Regions from separate parts of the Streptomyces sp. NPDC093109 genome, predicted to be linked through region 2. Evidence: predicted binding sites of a transcription regulator. Region 2 holds the regulator's gene; the other holds the start of a gene.
What was found. The regulator HrcA, encoded in region 2, represses chaperone genes, less so after heat shock. The targets are predictions, from matches to a motif close to TTNGCACTCNGNNNNNCNGAGTGCNAA.

Region 1 (7,226 bases), on a different contig from region 2:
AGCCGGAGTCGATCACCACCAGCTCGTCCACCAGCGGCGCCGTCCGCGTCATCAGCGCGCGCCGGATCACGGAGACGATCTCGCCGACCGTCTCCTCCTCGTTCAGCGCCGGCAGCACGACGCTCACCGTGCTGCCCCGGGCGGCCTTCGCCGCCAGCAGCTGGTCGAGCGTACGGTCGGCGGCGGACCAGGAACGCCTGGCCAGCCAGCGTTCCACCTCTTCCAGCACGTTCGGTACTCCCTGCGCTGATCCGTAAAGCTTCGTAAAGCGTTGTAAAGCGTCGTAAACCACTGATCCGTGTGATCCGGTCCGGACCCCGCGCGGACCCCGTGCGGACCCCGTGCGGACCCCCGTGTGATCCATCTCGCGGTGCGGACGACTATCTCAGCCGTCCACTCCTTCGGTTACAGTCTTGAACGACACCAGCAGGTGAAACAAACGCACCGGACCCCGGGTCCGGCGTCATAGCGCTCATCCAGAGGGACTGAGGGAACGGCCCGTTGAAGTCCCGGCAACCCTCCCGCCGACCGCGAGGTCACGGTGGGGAAGGTGCCAATTCCGTCTTGCGGCGAAGTACGTCGCGAGGAAGATGAGGAGAAAGGGCCTCGCCATCATGGCTGTGCAGACCGTCCCGGACAACGAGACGAAGAACACGGGCAGCGGAAGTACGGGCAGCGGAAGCGGAAGTGTTGATTTCGGTCCCGCCGTCGCGCTCTCCTGCCGCGAATGCGGCGAACGTTTCGCCCTCGGACCCATTTTCGCCTGCGCGAGCTGTTTCGGGCCGCTCGAAGTCGCGTACGACCTGCCGAGCGGCAGTCCCGAAGAGCTGAAGAAGCGCATCGCCGAGGGCCCCGACAACATCTGGCGCTACGCACCGCTGCTGCCGGTCCCCGCCGACGTGGCCACGAAGCCGAACATCAACCCCGGCTTCACCAAGCTCGTCAAGGCCGACAATCTCGCCCGTGAACTGGGCATCACCGGCTCGCTCCACGTCAAGGACGACTCCGGCAACCCGACGCACTCCTTCAAGGACCGCGTCGTCGCCATCGCCGTCGAGGCCGCCCGCGCCTTCGGCTTCACCACGCTCTCCTGCTCCTCCACGGGCAACCTCGCGGGCGCCGTCGGCGCCGCCGCCGCCCGCGCCGGGCTGCGCTCGTGCGTGTTCATCCCGCACGACCTGGAGCAGGGCAAGGTCGTCATGGCCGCGGTGTACGGCGGTGAGCTGGTCGGCATCGAGGGCAATTACGACGACGTGAACCGTTTCTGCTCCGAGCTGATCGGCGACCCGCTCGGTGAGGGCTGGGGCTTCGTCAACGTCAACCTGCGCCCGTACTACGGCGAGGGCTCCAAGACGCTCGCGTACGAGATCTGCGAGCAGCTCGGCTGGCGGCTGCCCGACCAGCTCGTCATCCCGATCGCCTCGGGCTCCCAGCTCACGAAGATCGACAAGGGTCTTCAGGAGCTGATCAAGCTGGGCCTGGTCGAGGACAAGCCGTACAAGATCTTCGGCGCCCAGGCCGAGGGCTGCTCGCCGGTCTCCACCGCCTTCAAGGCGGGCCACGACGTCGTACGGCCGCAGAAGCCGGACACCATCGCCAAGTCGCTGGCGATCGGCAACCCGGCGGACGGCCCGTACGTCCTGGACATCGCCCGGCGCACCGGCGGTGCCGTCGAGGACGTCAACGACGAGCAGATCGTCGACGCGATCAAGCTGCTCGCCCGTACGGAGGGGATCTTCGCGGAGACCGCGGGCGGGGTGACCGTCGGCGTGACGAAGAAGCTCATCGAGGCGGGGCTGCTGGACCCGACGCTCACCACCGTGGTCCTGAACACCGGTGACGGCCTCAAGACGCTGGACGCCGTGGCGCCCACGACCGGGCCGACGGCGACGATCAGGCCGAGTCTCGACGCGTTCCGGGCGGCCGGGCTGGCGGCGGTCGGGAGCGACGGCGCTTCCGGTGACGCTTCCGGTGAAGCCTCCGACGGCGCGAGCTGACCCCCACTCGTTCAGCAGCGACCCCGTACTCCGCAGAAAGGGCACCACCATGAGCGTCAAGGTCCGCATCCCCACCATCCTCCGCACGTACACCGGTGGTGAGGCCGAGGTCCCGGCGGAGGGCGCGACCCTCGCCGAGGTCATCCAGTCCCTGGAGGCCAACCACCCCGGCATCGCCGCGCGCGTCCTGGACGACCAGGGCAAGCTGCGCCGCTTCGTGAACGTGTACGTGAACGACGACGACGTCCGCTTCGAGCAGGGCCTGGAGACCGCGACGCCCGCGGGCGCCGGCATCTCGATCATCCCGGCGGTCGCCGGCGGCTGACCGCCGCGTACGCGCATCGCACGCGCATCGCACGTGCATCGCACGCACATGCGATGCGCTCCGGATTACTGGAATGGCCCCCTCCGCAAGCGAAGCGGAGGGGGCCATTCTGCATGGTTGAGCGCGATACAGTAGGGGAAGGCCCTGCCGTCCGCCGCCGCCAACGCGCGCGAGAACGCGACAACATGAGGCCGATCTCCCGGTGGCCTTTGCGTGATAGATGCGCTTTGCCCGGCCCGACTTGCCCTGGATCGCTGCGAATTCATCGCTATGCGAGTTCGGCCACGCCCAGATTTCTCGTCCGATTGACCTGTTGCAGAGGGCAGTTGGGCAGATACATTCAGCCGCGGTCGACGCGTTCCGACGCGAAGTGTGGCCCCGTGCAAGGGCCAGTAATAGGGGAGTTAGGCATGGCTCAGGGCACCGTCAAGTGGTTCAACGCGGAGAAGGGCTACGGCTTCATCGCGGTAGACGGTGGTGCGGATGTTTTCGTCCACTACAGCGCGATTCAGATGGACGGTTACCGCACCCTTGAAGAAGGTCAGCGAGTGGAGTTCGAGATCTCGCAGGGCCAGAAGGGTCCGCAGGCGGACATGGTCAAACTCGCCGTCTGATCCCGGCGCGATCGGCCACCGACGCACTCACGACACGCTGCACGTCACTCACGCCGAGGGGCCCGCATCCATCACGGATGCGGGCCCCTCGTGCGTCCCCGGCCGACCGGAAGACGCTTGCACTCTCGGGTGCCGAGTGCTAATTATTGGCGTTAGCACTCTGCATACGAGAGTGACAACTTAAGGACCGGGTCGGTGAGGCTCGGAGGGTCGGTGGGGCAAGGAACCACCCGGCTCTCAGGCCGTCCGTCGCGGGCGCCAGCGCGGTCCGGAGCAATCCTTCCCCCAGCTCGTCAGCTGTTTTCCGAGCGTCCGAGCGGGGGAGAACCCGATCCGTCCGGGAGGACCACTTCACATGGCCAAGATCATCGCGTTCGACGAGGAGGCACGGCGCGGTCTCGAGCGCGGGATGAACCAGCTCGCCGACGCCGTCAAGGTCACCCTTGGTCCCAAGGGCCGCAACGTTGTCCTCGAGAAGAAGTGGGGCGCCCCCACGATCACCAACGATGGTGTTTCCATCGCCAAGGAGATCGAGCTCGAGGACCCGTACGAGAAGATCGGCGCCGAGCTGGTCAAGGAAGTCGCCAAGAAGACGGACGACGTCGCCGGTGACGGTACGACCACCGCGACCGTCCTGGCCCAGGCGCTCGTCCGCGAGGGCCTGCGCAACGTGGCCGCCGGCGCCAACCCGATGGCCCTCAAGCGCGGCATCGAGAAGGCCGTCGAGGCCGTCTCCGGTGCGCTGCTGGAGCAGGCCAAGGACGTGGAGACCAAGGAGCAGATCGCTTCTACGGCCTCCATCTCCGCCGCCGACACCCAGATCGGCGAGCTCATCGCCGAGGCCATGGACAAGGTCGGCAAGGAAGGCGTCATCACCGTCGAGGAGTCCCAGACCTTCGGGCTGGAGCTTGAGCTCACGGAGGGCATGCGCTTCGACAAGGGCTACATCTCGGCGTACTTCGCGACCGACATGGAGCGCATGGAGGCGTCGCTCGACGACCCGTACCTCCTGATCGTCAACTCCAAGATCGGCAACGTGAAGGACCTCCTTCCGCTGCTGGAGAAGGTCATGCAGTCGGGCAAGCCCCTGCTGATCATCGCCGAGGACGTCGAGGGCGAGGCTCTGTCGACGCTGGTCGTCAACAAGATCCGCGGCACCTTCAAGTCCGTCGCCGTCAAGGCCCCGGGCTTCGGCGACCGCCGCAAGGCGATGCTGAACGACATCGCCATCCTCACCGGCGGAACGGTCATCTCCGAGGAGGTCGGCCTCAAGCTGGAGAACGCCGGTCTCGACCTGCTGGGCCGCGCCCGCAAGGTCGTCATCACCAAGGACGAGACCACCATCGTCGACGGTGCCGGTGACAGCGACCAGGTCGCCGGCCGGGTCAAGCAGATCCGCGCCGAGATCGAGAACAGCGACTCGGACTACGACCGCGAGAAGCTCCAGGAGCGCCTGGCGAAGCTCGCGGGCGGCGTGGCCGTCATCAAGGCCGGCGCCGCGACCGAGGTCGAGCTCAAGGAGCGCAAGCACCGCATCGAGGACGCGGTGCGCAACGCCAAGGCCGCCGTCGAGGAGGGCATCGTCGCCGGTGGTGGCGTGGCTCTGCTCCAGGCTTCCTCGGTCTTCGACAAGCTCGAGCTGACGGGCGACGAGGCGACCGGCGCCAACGCCGTGAAGCTCGCGCTGGAGGCTCCCCTCAAGCAGATCGCCGTCAACGGTGGTCTTGAGGGCGGCGTCGTCGTCGAGAAGGTCCGCAACCTGAAGGTCGGCCACGGCCTGAACGCCGCGACCGGCGAGTACGTCGACATGATCGCCGAAGGCATCATCGACCCCGCGAAGGTGACGCGCTCCGCGCTGCAGAACGCCGCCTCCATCGCGGCGCTGTTCCTCACCACCGAGGCCGTTATCGCCGACAAGCCCGAGAAGGCCGGCGCGGCCCCCGCGGGCGGCGGCATGCCGGGCGGTGACATGGACTTCTGATCCGACCGGGGCTCCGGCCCCAGTGGATCGACTGTCCTGACCGAGGGCGGCATTTCCTTCCAGCCGACGGCCGATGGCCCATGGCTGATGGAGGGGATGCCGCCCTTCGGCGTTTCCGGGCTCGCTGTAAGGATCCGCCGGTGCGTGACATATAGAGGGTGTGGAGACCAGGGGGAGCAACACCGCTACGACCGCGCGGTTCACCGCGCTGTACGCGCGCGAGCATCCGCGCGTATCCGCCTACGTGTACCGGCGGCTGGGCGACCGGAGCGCCGCCGAGGAGCTGACGGCCGAGGTCTTCCGGATCGCGTGGGAGCGTACGGCGGGGGCGGGGGCGGGGGCGGGGGACGTTACGGCGGCGTGCGGTGAGGTGATGACCACGGGCTGGCTCATCGTCACCGCGCGGAACCTGCTCGGCAACCACTACCGCGCGACCGCCCGGCTCACCGAACTCCACCGCCGCATCACGGACGAGCTGGACCGCGCCCCGGCCGCCGGCCAGGACACCGCCGTACTCGACGCCCTCGACCAGCTCCCGGACCGGCACCGTGACGTGCTCCTCCTCAGCTACTGGGACGGGCTGGGCGCCGCCGAGATCGGCGAGGTACTGGGCTGCGCCGCCCCGGCGGTCTGGGTACGGCTGCACCGCGCCCGTAAAGCATTCCGCGCCGTCTATATGGAGGAGTCCGAGTGAGGCGAGTGCGACGAGTGGGGCGAGTGGGGCGAGTCAAGTCCTTGATCAGGCAGGCGAATCCGGTGCCGAACGCGGCGCCGGGTCCTCCGGCCTCTGGCCCGGCACCTCGCTCCCGCCGGCGCCGGGGCCTCCTGATGGCGGCGGTGGCGTGTGGCGCGGCGGTGGCGATCGGGGGCGGGGCCGTCCTCGTACTGGACGGACAGCTCCCGGGCGGCTCCGGCAGCGCCTCAGTCTTGGGCGACGAACCGTACTACGGCACCACGGCGGAGCTGGAGGACTCGGCCGATCTGATCGTACGGGTGAAGCTCGGGGCGGGGCATGAAGAGACCCACGACGGCATGACCGACACGGTCGCCAGGGCAGAGGTGTTGGCGACCGCCAAGGGGGAGAGCCCGGGCGACGCGATCAACGTGGCCTACACGGCGCCCGGTTCCGGCCCGGAGACGGCGGGTCTCCGTGCCGGGACGGAGTACGTCCTGCTGCTGAGCGACGGGGAGGACGGGCGTTACTACCTGGTCAACACCACCCAGGGCTGGTACGAGGTCGACGGCGACGGCCGGATGGCCGGCCGGGGCCGGGGGCCCGTCGGGGGCGAAGAGTCCGTGGTCGGGCTCAGCGCGGGGGTGCGGAAGGCGCTGGGGCTGGGGCTGGTGGGGTGGAACGGGGCGGTGGGGGCGGCGGCGAGCGCGTTGGTTACGTACGATCGATCGCGCATGACCCCCCTCGACCACTGGAGGCACCCATGACCACCGACTCCACCCCCGCCGCTTCCTCCTCCCCGCAGAACGTCACGTTCCCCAGCGCGGGCAGCACCGCCCACGGCTACCTCGCCGTACCCCCGGCCGGGCACGGACCCGGTGTCATCGTCATTCAGGAGTGGTGGGGGCTGACCACCCACATCAAGGAGATCGCCGACCGCCTCGCGCAGGCGGGCTTCGTGGCGCTGGCGCCCGACCTGTACGGGGGCGAGGTCGCCCACGACGCGGAGGAGGCGCTGCGGATGATGCTGGAGCTGCCCACCCCGCGCGCGGTCGAGCTGCTCTCGGGCGCGGTCGACTACCTGCTCACGCGGGAGGAGACGGACGGCGACCGGATCGGCTCGGTCGGCTTCTGCATGGGCGGCGGCTTCGTGCTCAGCCAGGCGGCACACGACCAGCGGGTCGCGGCGGCCGTGCCGTTCTACGGGGTCAACAAGGAGGGCGTGCCCGACTTCTCGGGGCTGAAGGCGCAGATCCTGGGGCACTACGGCGAGACCGACGAGTCCGTGCCGCCCGCGTCCCTGGAGGAGCTGCGGGAGGCGATCGTGGCGCAGTCCGGCATCACCCCGACGCTGCACCTCTACCCGGCGGGCCACGCCTTCTTCAACGACGCCCGCCCCGAGGCATACCACGCCGACTCGGCCACGCTCGCCTGGCAGCGCACCCTGGACTTCCTGCGCACGACGCTGACGGAGGACGGGACCGGGAACTGAACGGGTGTGGGTTGCTGCGGTGTTGTGGGGTGCGGGTTAGAGCAACGCTGAGTGGGGGTGTGTGGGTGGCGGAGGTTGTTGGGATGGGGGCCGCCCCTCCTGCTGTGAGTGTCGCGTCTCCAGGACAGGTGTAAAGGGCGCTCC
Region 2 (7,226 bases):
GCGGATACGGCGGGCGGTGCACGAGTTCGCCGAGACACCGCCGGGCGACGATCTGGCGCTGCTGGTGTTCCAGGCGGAGTGAGGGGCGGCGGCGAGGGCGGGACTGGCCCCGGGCGCGGGCGAGGCCAGTCCCGCCACCGCCGGGGCCACTCGCCGCCTGCCGCTGCCGCCTGCCGTGACTGTGCCCGGAAGGCGATGCCACGTGCCGGACCGCGGCCGTACGGCGGACCGGCCACTCCGTCCCGCCTCCGGGACCGCACCGGACCGTGCCGCCCGTCCGGTGCGCGACACTGGTGGGTATGCCTTCCGCACTGCCCGACGGTGACCCCATGCCCGAGACCGGAGCGCTGCCCCGGCACGCCCTGGCGGGCGCGGCGGACCGGCCCCTCGGCTTCTACCTGCACGTTCCGTACTGCGCGACCCGCTGCGGCTACTGCGACTTCAACACGTACACGGCGACCGAGCTGCGCGGCTCCGGCGGTGTCCTCGCCTCCCGCGACAACTACGCGGAGACCCTCGCCGACGAGGTCCGGCTGGCCAGGAAGGTGCTCGGCGACGACCCGCGGCAGGTCCGTACGGTCTTCGTCGGCGGCGGCACGCCCACCCTGCTGGCCGCCGCCGACCTCGTACGGATGCTGGCGGCGGTCCGGGACGAGTTCGGGCTCGCGGACGACGCCGAGATCACCACCGAGGCGAATCCGGAATCGGTGGATCCGGCGTATCTGGCGGAGCTGCGGGAGGGCGGTTTCAACCGGATCTCCTTCGGAATGCAGAGCGCGAAGCAGCACGTCCTGAAGGTCCTGGACCGTACGCACACCCCCGGCAGGCCCGAGGCCTGCGTCGCGGAGGCCCACGCGGCCGGCTTCGACCACGTCAACCTCGATCTGATCTACGGCACGCCGGGCGAGACCGACGACGACTGGCGCGCCTCGCTCGCGGCGGCGGTCGGCGCGGGCCCCGACCACATCTCCGCGTACGCCCTGATCGTCGAGGAGGGCACCGGCCTTGCCCGCCGGATCCGGCGCGGCGAGGTCCCGATGACGGACGACGACGAGCACGCCGACCGGTACCTGATCGCGGACCAGGTGCTCGCGGAGGCCGGCTTCTCCTGGTACGAGGTGTCCAACTGGGCCACCTCCGAGGCCGCCCGCTGCCTCCACAACGAGCTGTACTGGCGCGGCGCGGACTGGTGGGGCGCGGGCCCCGGCGCCCACAGCCACGTGGGCGGTGTCCGCTGGTGGAACGTGAAACACCCGGGCGCGTACGCGGCGGCCCTGGCGGAGGGCCGCTCGCCCGGCGCCGGCCGCGAGATCCTCGCCGACGACGACCGCCGCGTGGAGCGCATCCTCCTGGAGCTGCGGCTCCGCGACGGCTGCGAGCTCTCCCTGCTCCACCCGGCGGGCGCCTCGGCCGCCGCCCGCGCGGTAAGGGACGGCCTCCTGGAGCCCGCTCCTTACGCGGAGGGCCGCGCGGTACTCACCCTGCGGGGGCGGCTGCTGGCGGACGCGGTCGTCAGGGACCTGGTGGATTGATCACTCGCCGGGGTGAATCCCGGCGGGATCGGGCACGGCTGCTTACCCTGTTTTCCTAGTCTGCTGCCAACAGAAGCGGCGGAATGTGGAGGTTCACGGAGATGACCGCTGTGGATGAGCGACCGATCACCAGCAGCATCGCCACGTTCTTCGAGGACCTTGAGGTCCCCGAGGGATACAAGGCGGAACTCCTCAGGGGGGACATTGTGATGATGGCCGGGCCCGACCGGGTCCACAACGGAATCGTGGAGTCCGTGCAGGACCAGATTCCGCGTAAACGCTGGAGGCGGCTCCAGACCCAGGACATCGCCATCCCCGGCGAGACGAGCGAACCCCAGCCCGATCTCGTCGTGCTCGCCCGGGGCGCCGAGGACGGCCCCGGGCGGCTCATCCCCGCTCCCGCCGTCACCCTGCTGGTGGAAGTGGTCTCCAAGACCAGCGTGGACCGGGACTACGGAATCAAGCGCTCCATGTACGCGGCGGGCGGGGTGCCCGCCTATCTGATCATCGACCCCATGGCAGGGCTCTGCCTGCTGCTCACCGAGCCGGCCCGCAAGGGGGAGGCCGCCGACTACCGGACGACGCGGACCACCAAATTCGGCGAGACCGCCACGCTGGAGATGCTCGGTGTCGAGCTGGACACCTCCGATTTCGAGACGCTTCCCGACATCAGGCGTCACTACCGGCCGTAACGAAGTCGATCAGCTCCTCGACCCGCCCCAGCAGCGCCGGTTCCAGGTCCTTGTACGAGTGCACCTTCGACAGGATGTGCTGCCAGGCCGCCCCCGTGTTCTCCGGCCAGCCCAGGGCGCGGCAGACGCCCGTCTTCCAGTCCTCGCCCCTCGGTACCCGCGGCCACTCCGGGATGCCCACCGAGGACGGTTTCACCGCCTCCCAGACGTCGATGTACGGGTGGCCCACCACCAGGACGTCCGCACCCGTCACCGCGCCCGCGATGCGGGACTCCTTCGAGCCGGGGACCAGGTGGTCGACCAGGACGCCCAGGCGGGCGTCCTGGGCCGGAGCGAAGTCGGCCACGACGGCGGGGAGGTCGTCGATGCCGCCCAGGTACTCCACGACCACGCCCTCGATCCGCAGGTCGTCGCCCCAGACCTTCTCGACCAGCTCGGCGTCGTGCCGGCCCTCCACGTAGATGCGGCCCGCCCGCGCGACACGGGCCCGGGCGCCCGGCACCGCGACCGAGCCCGAGGCCGTACGGGCGGGCCGGGCCGGGGCGGCGGCGGCCGAGGGGCGTACCAGCGTCACCACCCGGCCCTCCAGCAGGAAGCCGCCAGGGACCAGCGGGAAAACCCGGTGTTTGAGGAACCGGTCCTCAAGAGTCACCGTCGGGCCCTCCGCCGTCCTCTCGCAGCGGACCACCGCGCCGCAGAAGCCCGTCGACACCTCCTCGACCACCAGATCGGGATCGGCGGGGACCTCCGGCGCGGGCGTGGCCCGCTTCTTCCACGGCGGGGTCAGGTCGGGGCTGTAGCTGCGCATCCGAAGACGATAGGCCGCACCGCGCGCGGAGGCTACGACACGCCGAACCGCGCGGCCAGCGCGTCGCGTTGCGCCCGTACGAACACCGCGTCCACCACCGCCCCGTGCCCCGGCACGTACAGCGCGTCCGAGCCGCCCAGCGCGAGCAGCCGGTCCAGGGCGGCCGGCCAGTCCGACGGGACCGCGTCCGGGCCGGCCTGCGGCTCGCCGGACTCCTCGACGAGATCGCCGCAGAAGACGACCCCCGGGTAGCCCGGCGCCAGCATCGCCAGATCGTGCCCGGTGTGCCCGGGCCCCGCGTTCGCCAGCAGCACCCGCCGGCCGCCCAGGTCCAGCGTCAGCTCCCCGGCCACCACGCGCGCGGGCGGCTCCAGCAGCTGCACCGCCGCCGCCGACTCCGCCGGATCCGCGCCCTCCCGCACGGCGTCCCCGTACAGCTCCTCGCCGCCGCCGGCCAGCAGCTCAGCCATGCCGGAAGGGCCGTACACCGCCGCCCCGGGGAACGCCGCCGTACCCAGTACATGATCGAAGTGGAGATGGCTGAGTGCGACATGTGTCACGCGCCGGCCGCCGAGCAGCGACCGTACCTGCGCGTGCAGTTCGGCGCCCTCCCGGACCGACGAACCGGTGTCGAACAGCAGGACCCCGTCCTCCCCGGCCACCACGCCGACCGTCGCGTCCCAGCGCGGCAGCCGCCGTCGCCCGACCCCCGGAGCCAGCTCTTCCCACCCGTGCTCTTCCCAATGGACGTCCATACCGGGACGCTACGGGAGTCACCCGGCGCCGGTCCGGGTATTGGGCGAGGTAGCGTGGTCGGTCGCCCTTGCTAGGGGTCCGGTTCACGGCCGTACACTGGCACGGGGAGTACTGGCACTCCACATGAGCGAGTGCCAGGCAGATCCGGACGGACGACAGCTGGAGGTGTGCCGCATGCTCAGCGAACGCAGGCTTGAGGTGCTGCGCGCGATCGTCCAGGACTATGTCGGTACGGAGGAGCCCGTCGGCTCCAAGGCGCTCACCGAGCGGCACAAGCTGGGGGTCTCCCCGGCCACCGTCCGCAACGACATGGCGGTGCTGGAGGACGAGGGCTTCATCGCCCAGCCGCACACCAGCGCCGGGCGCATCCCGACCGACAAGGGCTACCGGCTCTTCGTCGACCGGCTGGCCGGCGTCAAGCCCCTGTCGCTGCCCGAGCGCCGGGCCATCCAGAACCTCCTGGACGGCGCCGTCGACCTCGACGACGTCGTGGGCCGTACGGTACGGCTGCTGGCGCAGCTGACCCGGCAGGTCGCCGTCGTCCAGTACCCCTCGCTGACCCGGTCGACGGTGCGGCACGTGGAGCTGCTCGCCCTCGCGCCCGCCCGGCTGATGCTCGTCCTGATCACGGACACCGGACGGGTCGAACAGCGCATGGTCGACTGCCCCGCGCCCTTCGGCGAGACGTCCCTCGCGGACCTGCGGGCCCGGCTCAACAGCCGGATCGTCGGACGCCGCTTCGCGGACGTCCCGCAGCTGGTGCAGGATCTGCCCGACTCCTTCGAACAGGAGGACCGCGGGACCGTCTCCACGGTGCTCGCGATCCTGCTCGAAACCCTGGTCGAGGAGACCGAGGAGCGGCTGATGATCGGCGGCACCGCCAACATCACCCGCTTCGGACACGACTTCCCTCTGACCATCCGGCCGGTGCTGGAGGCGCTGGAGGAGCATGTGGTGCTTCTCAAGCTGCTCGGCGAGGCGGCGGACCCGGGCATGACCGTACGTATCGGGCACGAGAACGCCCATGAGGGCCTCAACTCCACGTCCGTCGTCGCGGTCGGCTACGGTTCGGGCGACGAGGCAGTCGCAAAACTCGGCGTGGTCGGACCGACCCGCATGGACTACCCCGGAACGATGGGAGCGGTACGCGCAGTGGCACGTTACGTCGGACAGATCCTGGCGGAGTCGTAAGTGGCCACGGACTACTACGCCGTACTCGGCGTGCGCCGCGACGCTTCTCAGGACGAGATCAAGAAGGCATTCCGGCGGCTCGCCCGCGAGCTGCACCCGGATGTCAACCCCGATCCCAAGACGCAGGAACGCTTCAAGGAGATCAACGCCGCGTACGAGGTGTTGTCGGACCCGCAGAAGAAGCAGGTCTACGACCTCGGCGGCGACCCCCTCTCGGCGAGCGGCGGGGGCGGTGGCGCGGGCGGGTTCGGCGCGGGCGGCTTCGGCAACTTCTCCGACATCATGGACGCGTTCTTCGGTACGGCGTCGCAGCGTGGCCCGCGGTCGCGCACGCGGCGCGGCCAGGACGCCATGATCCGGCTGGAGATCGACCTCAACGAGGCGGCCTTCGGCACGACCAAGGACATCCAGGTCGACACGGCCGTCGTCTGCACGACGTGCTCGGGCGAGGGCGCCGCGCCCGGCACCTCCGCCCAGACCTGTGACATGTGCCGCGGTCGCGGCGAGGTCTCGCAGGTCACCCGGTCGTTCCTCGGCCAGGTCATGACCTCGCGGCCGTGCCCGCAGTGCCAGGGCTTCGGTACGGTCGTACCGACGCCGTGCCCCGAGTGCGCCGGCGACGGACGTGTCCGCTCGCGCCGTACGCTCACGGTCAAGATCCCGGCCGGTGTCGACAACGGCACCCGGATCCAGCTCGCGGGCGAGGGCGAGGTCGGCCCCGGCGGCGGCCCCGCCGGTGATCTCTACGTCGAGATCCACGAGTTGGCGCACGCGATGTTCCAGCGGCGCGGTGACGATCTGCACTGCACGGTCACGGTCCCCATGACGGCGGCGGCGCTGGGCACGAAGTGCCCGCTGGAGACGCTGGACGGCATGGAGGACATCGACGTACGTCCCGGCACCCAGTCCGGCCAGTCGATCCCGCTGCACGGGCGCGGCATCACGCATCTGCGGGGCGGCGGCCGGGGTGACCTGATCGTGCACGTCGAGGTGATGACCCCGTCGAAGCTGGACCCGGAGCAGGAACGCCTGCTGCGGGAGCTGGCGAAGCTGCGGGGCGAGGAACGGCCCACGGGCCAGTTCCAGCCGGGGCAGCAGGGGCTGTTCTCGCGTCTCAAGGATGCGTTCAACGGGCGTTAGGCGGTCTTGTCGGCCGGGGGTCCGGGGGTGGTCCCCCGGGATGGCACCGTCAACCTGGTCAGCAGGGGTTGTTCTCGCGCCTCAAGGACGCGTTCAACGGGCGTTAGGCGGTCTTGTCGGCCGGGGGTCCGGGGGTGGTCCCCCGGGATGGCACCGTCAGCCGGGGCAGCAGGGGTTGTTCTCGCGCCTCAAGGACGCGTTCAACGGGCGCTGGGCGGGACTCGGTCGGACGCGCAGGCAGTAGTTCGTGCGAGGCGGGCCCGGGGGATTCTTCCCCCGGGCCCGCCTCGTTTTGCTGTCATATTTTCCTGTCACACGCCTGATGCGACGCCGATTCGAACCTGTCACACGGGACATGGCACGATGCGTTCATGTCCTCCGTACTGACCGATCTCTGCCGGTATCCGATCGTGCAGGCGCCCATGGCGGGCGGCGCGTCCTGCCCGCAACTCGCCGCGGCCGTCTCCGAGGCCGGCGGTCTCGGGTTCCTCGCCGCCGGGTACAAGACGGCGGACGGCATGTACGAGGAGATCAAGCAGCTCCGCGGGCTCACCTCCCAGCCCTTCGGCGTCAACCTCTTCATGCCGCAGCCGCACTACGCCGACCCCGCGGCCGTCGAGGTCTACCGCAACCAGCTCGCCGGCGAGGCCACCTGGTACGAGACGCCGCTCGGCGACCCCGAATCGGGGCGGGACGACGCCTACGAGGCCAAGCTGGCGATCCTGTTCGACGACCCCGTACCGCTCGTCTCGTTCACCTTCGGGTGCCCGACCCGCACCACCCTCGACGCCTTCGCCAAGGCCGGTACGTACACCGTCGTCACGGTGACCACCCCCGAGGAGGCCCAGGCCGCCCAGTGGGCCGGTGCCGACGCCGTCTGTGTCCAGGGCATCGAGGCCGGCGGCCACCAGGGCACGCACCGCGACGATCCGGCCACCGACGGTACGGGCATCGGGCTGCTGTCGCTGGTGGCGCAGGTCAGGGAGACCGTACAGATCCCGGTCGTCGCGGCCGGGGGCCTCATGCGCGGCGGCCAGATCGCGGCGGTCCTCGCGGCCGGCGCCGACGCGGCGCAGCTCGGTACGGCCTTCCTGGTGTGCCCCGAGT

Region 1: groL (chaperonin GroEL) is a predicted target of HrcA. The motif match lies at 3,089-3,115, and genes of this name have one in related genera.

Annotation. Positions count from the first base shown of each region.
Region 1 covers NZ_JBFBEZ010000028.1:96,377-103,602, forward strand. Annotated here, with positions in the region: gene AB0389_RS25570 (glucosyl-3-phosphoglycerate synthase) at 1-229, opposite strand, end outside; SAM riboswitch class I at 470-597, shown strand; gene thrC (threonine synthase) at 615-1,997, shown strand; gene AB0389_RS25580 (ubiquitin-like small modifier protein 1) at 2,047-2,322, shown strand; gene AB0389_RS25585 (cold-shock protein) at 2,733-2,936, shown strand; gene groL (chaperonin GroEL) at 3,292-4,917, shown strand; gene AB0389_RS25595 (sigma-70 family RNA polymerase sigma factor) at 5,078-5,611, shown strand; gene AB0389_RS25600 (hypothetical protein) at 5,746-6,357, shown strand; gene AB0389_RS25605 (dienelactone hydrolase family protein) at 6,354-7,082, shown strand.
Region 2 covers NZ_JBFBEZ010000007.1:194,832-202,057, reverse strand. Annotated here, with positions in the region: gene AB0389_RS10365 (SpoIIE family protein phosphatase) at 1-82, shown strand, start outside; gene hemW (radical SAM family heme chaperone HemW) at 300-1,532, shown strand; gene AB0389_RS10355 (Uma2 family endonuclease) at 1,634-2,224, shown strand; gene AB0389_RS10350 (DUF3097 domain-containing protein) at 2,202-3,032, opposite strand; gene AB0389_RS10345 (MBL fold metallo-hydrolase) at 3,065-3,787, opposite strand; gene hrcA (heat-inducible transcriptional repressor HrcA) at 3,963-4,979, shown strand; gene dnaJ (molecular chaperone DnaJ) at 4,980-6,119, shown strand; gene AB0389_RS10330 (nitronate monooxygenase) at 6,491-7,226, shown strand, end outside.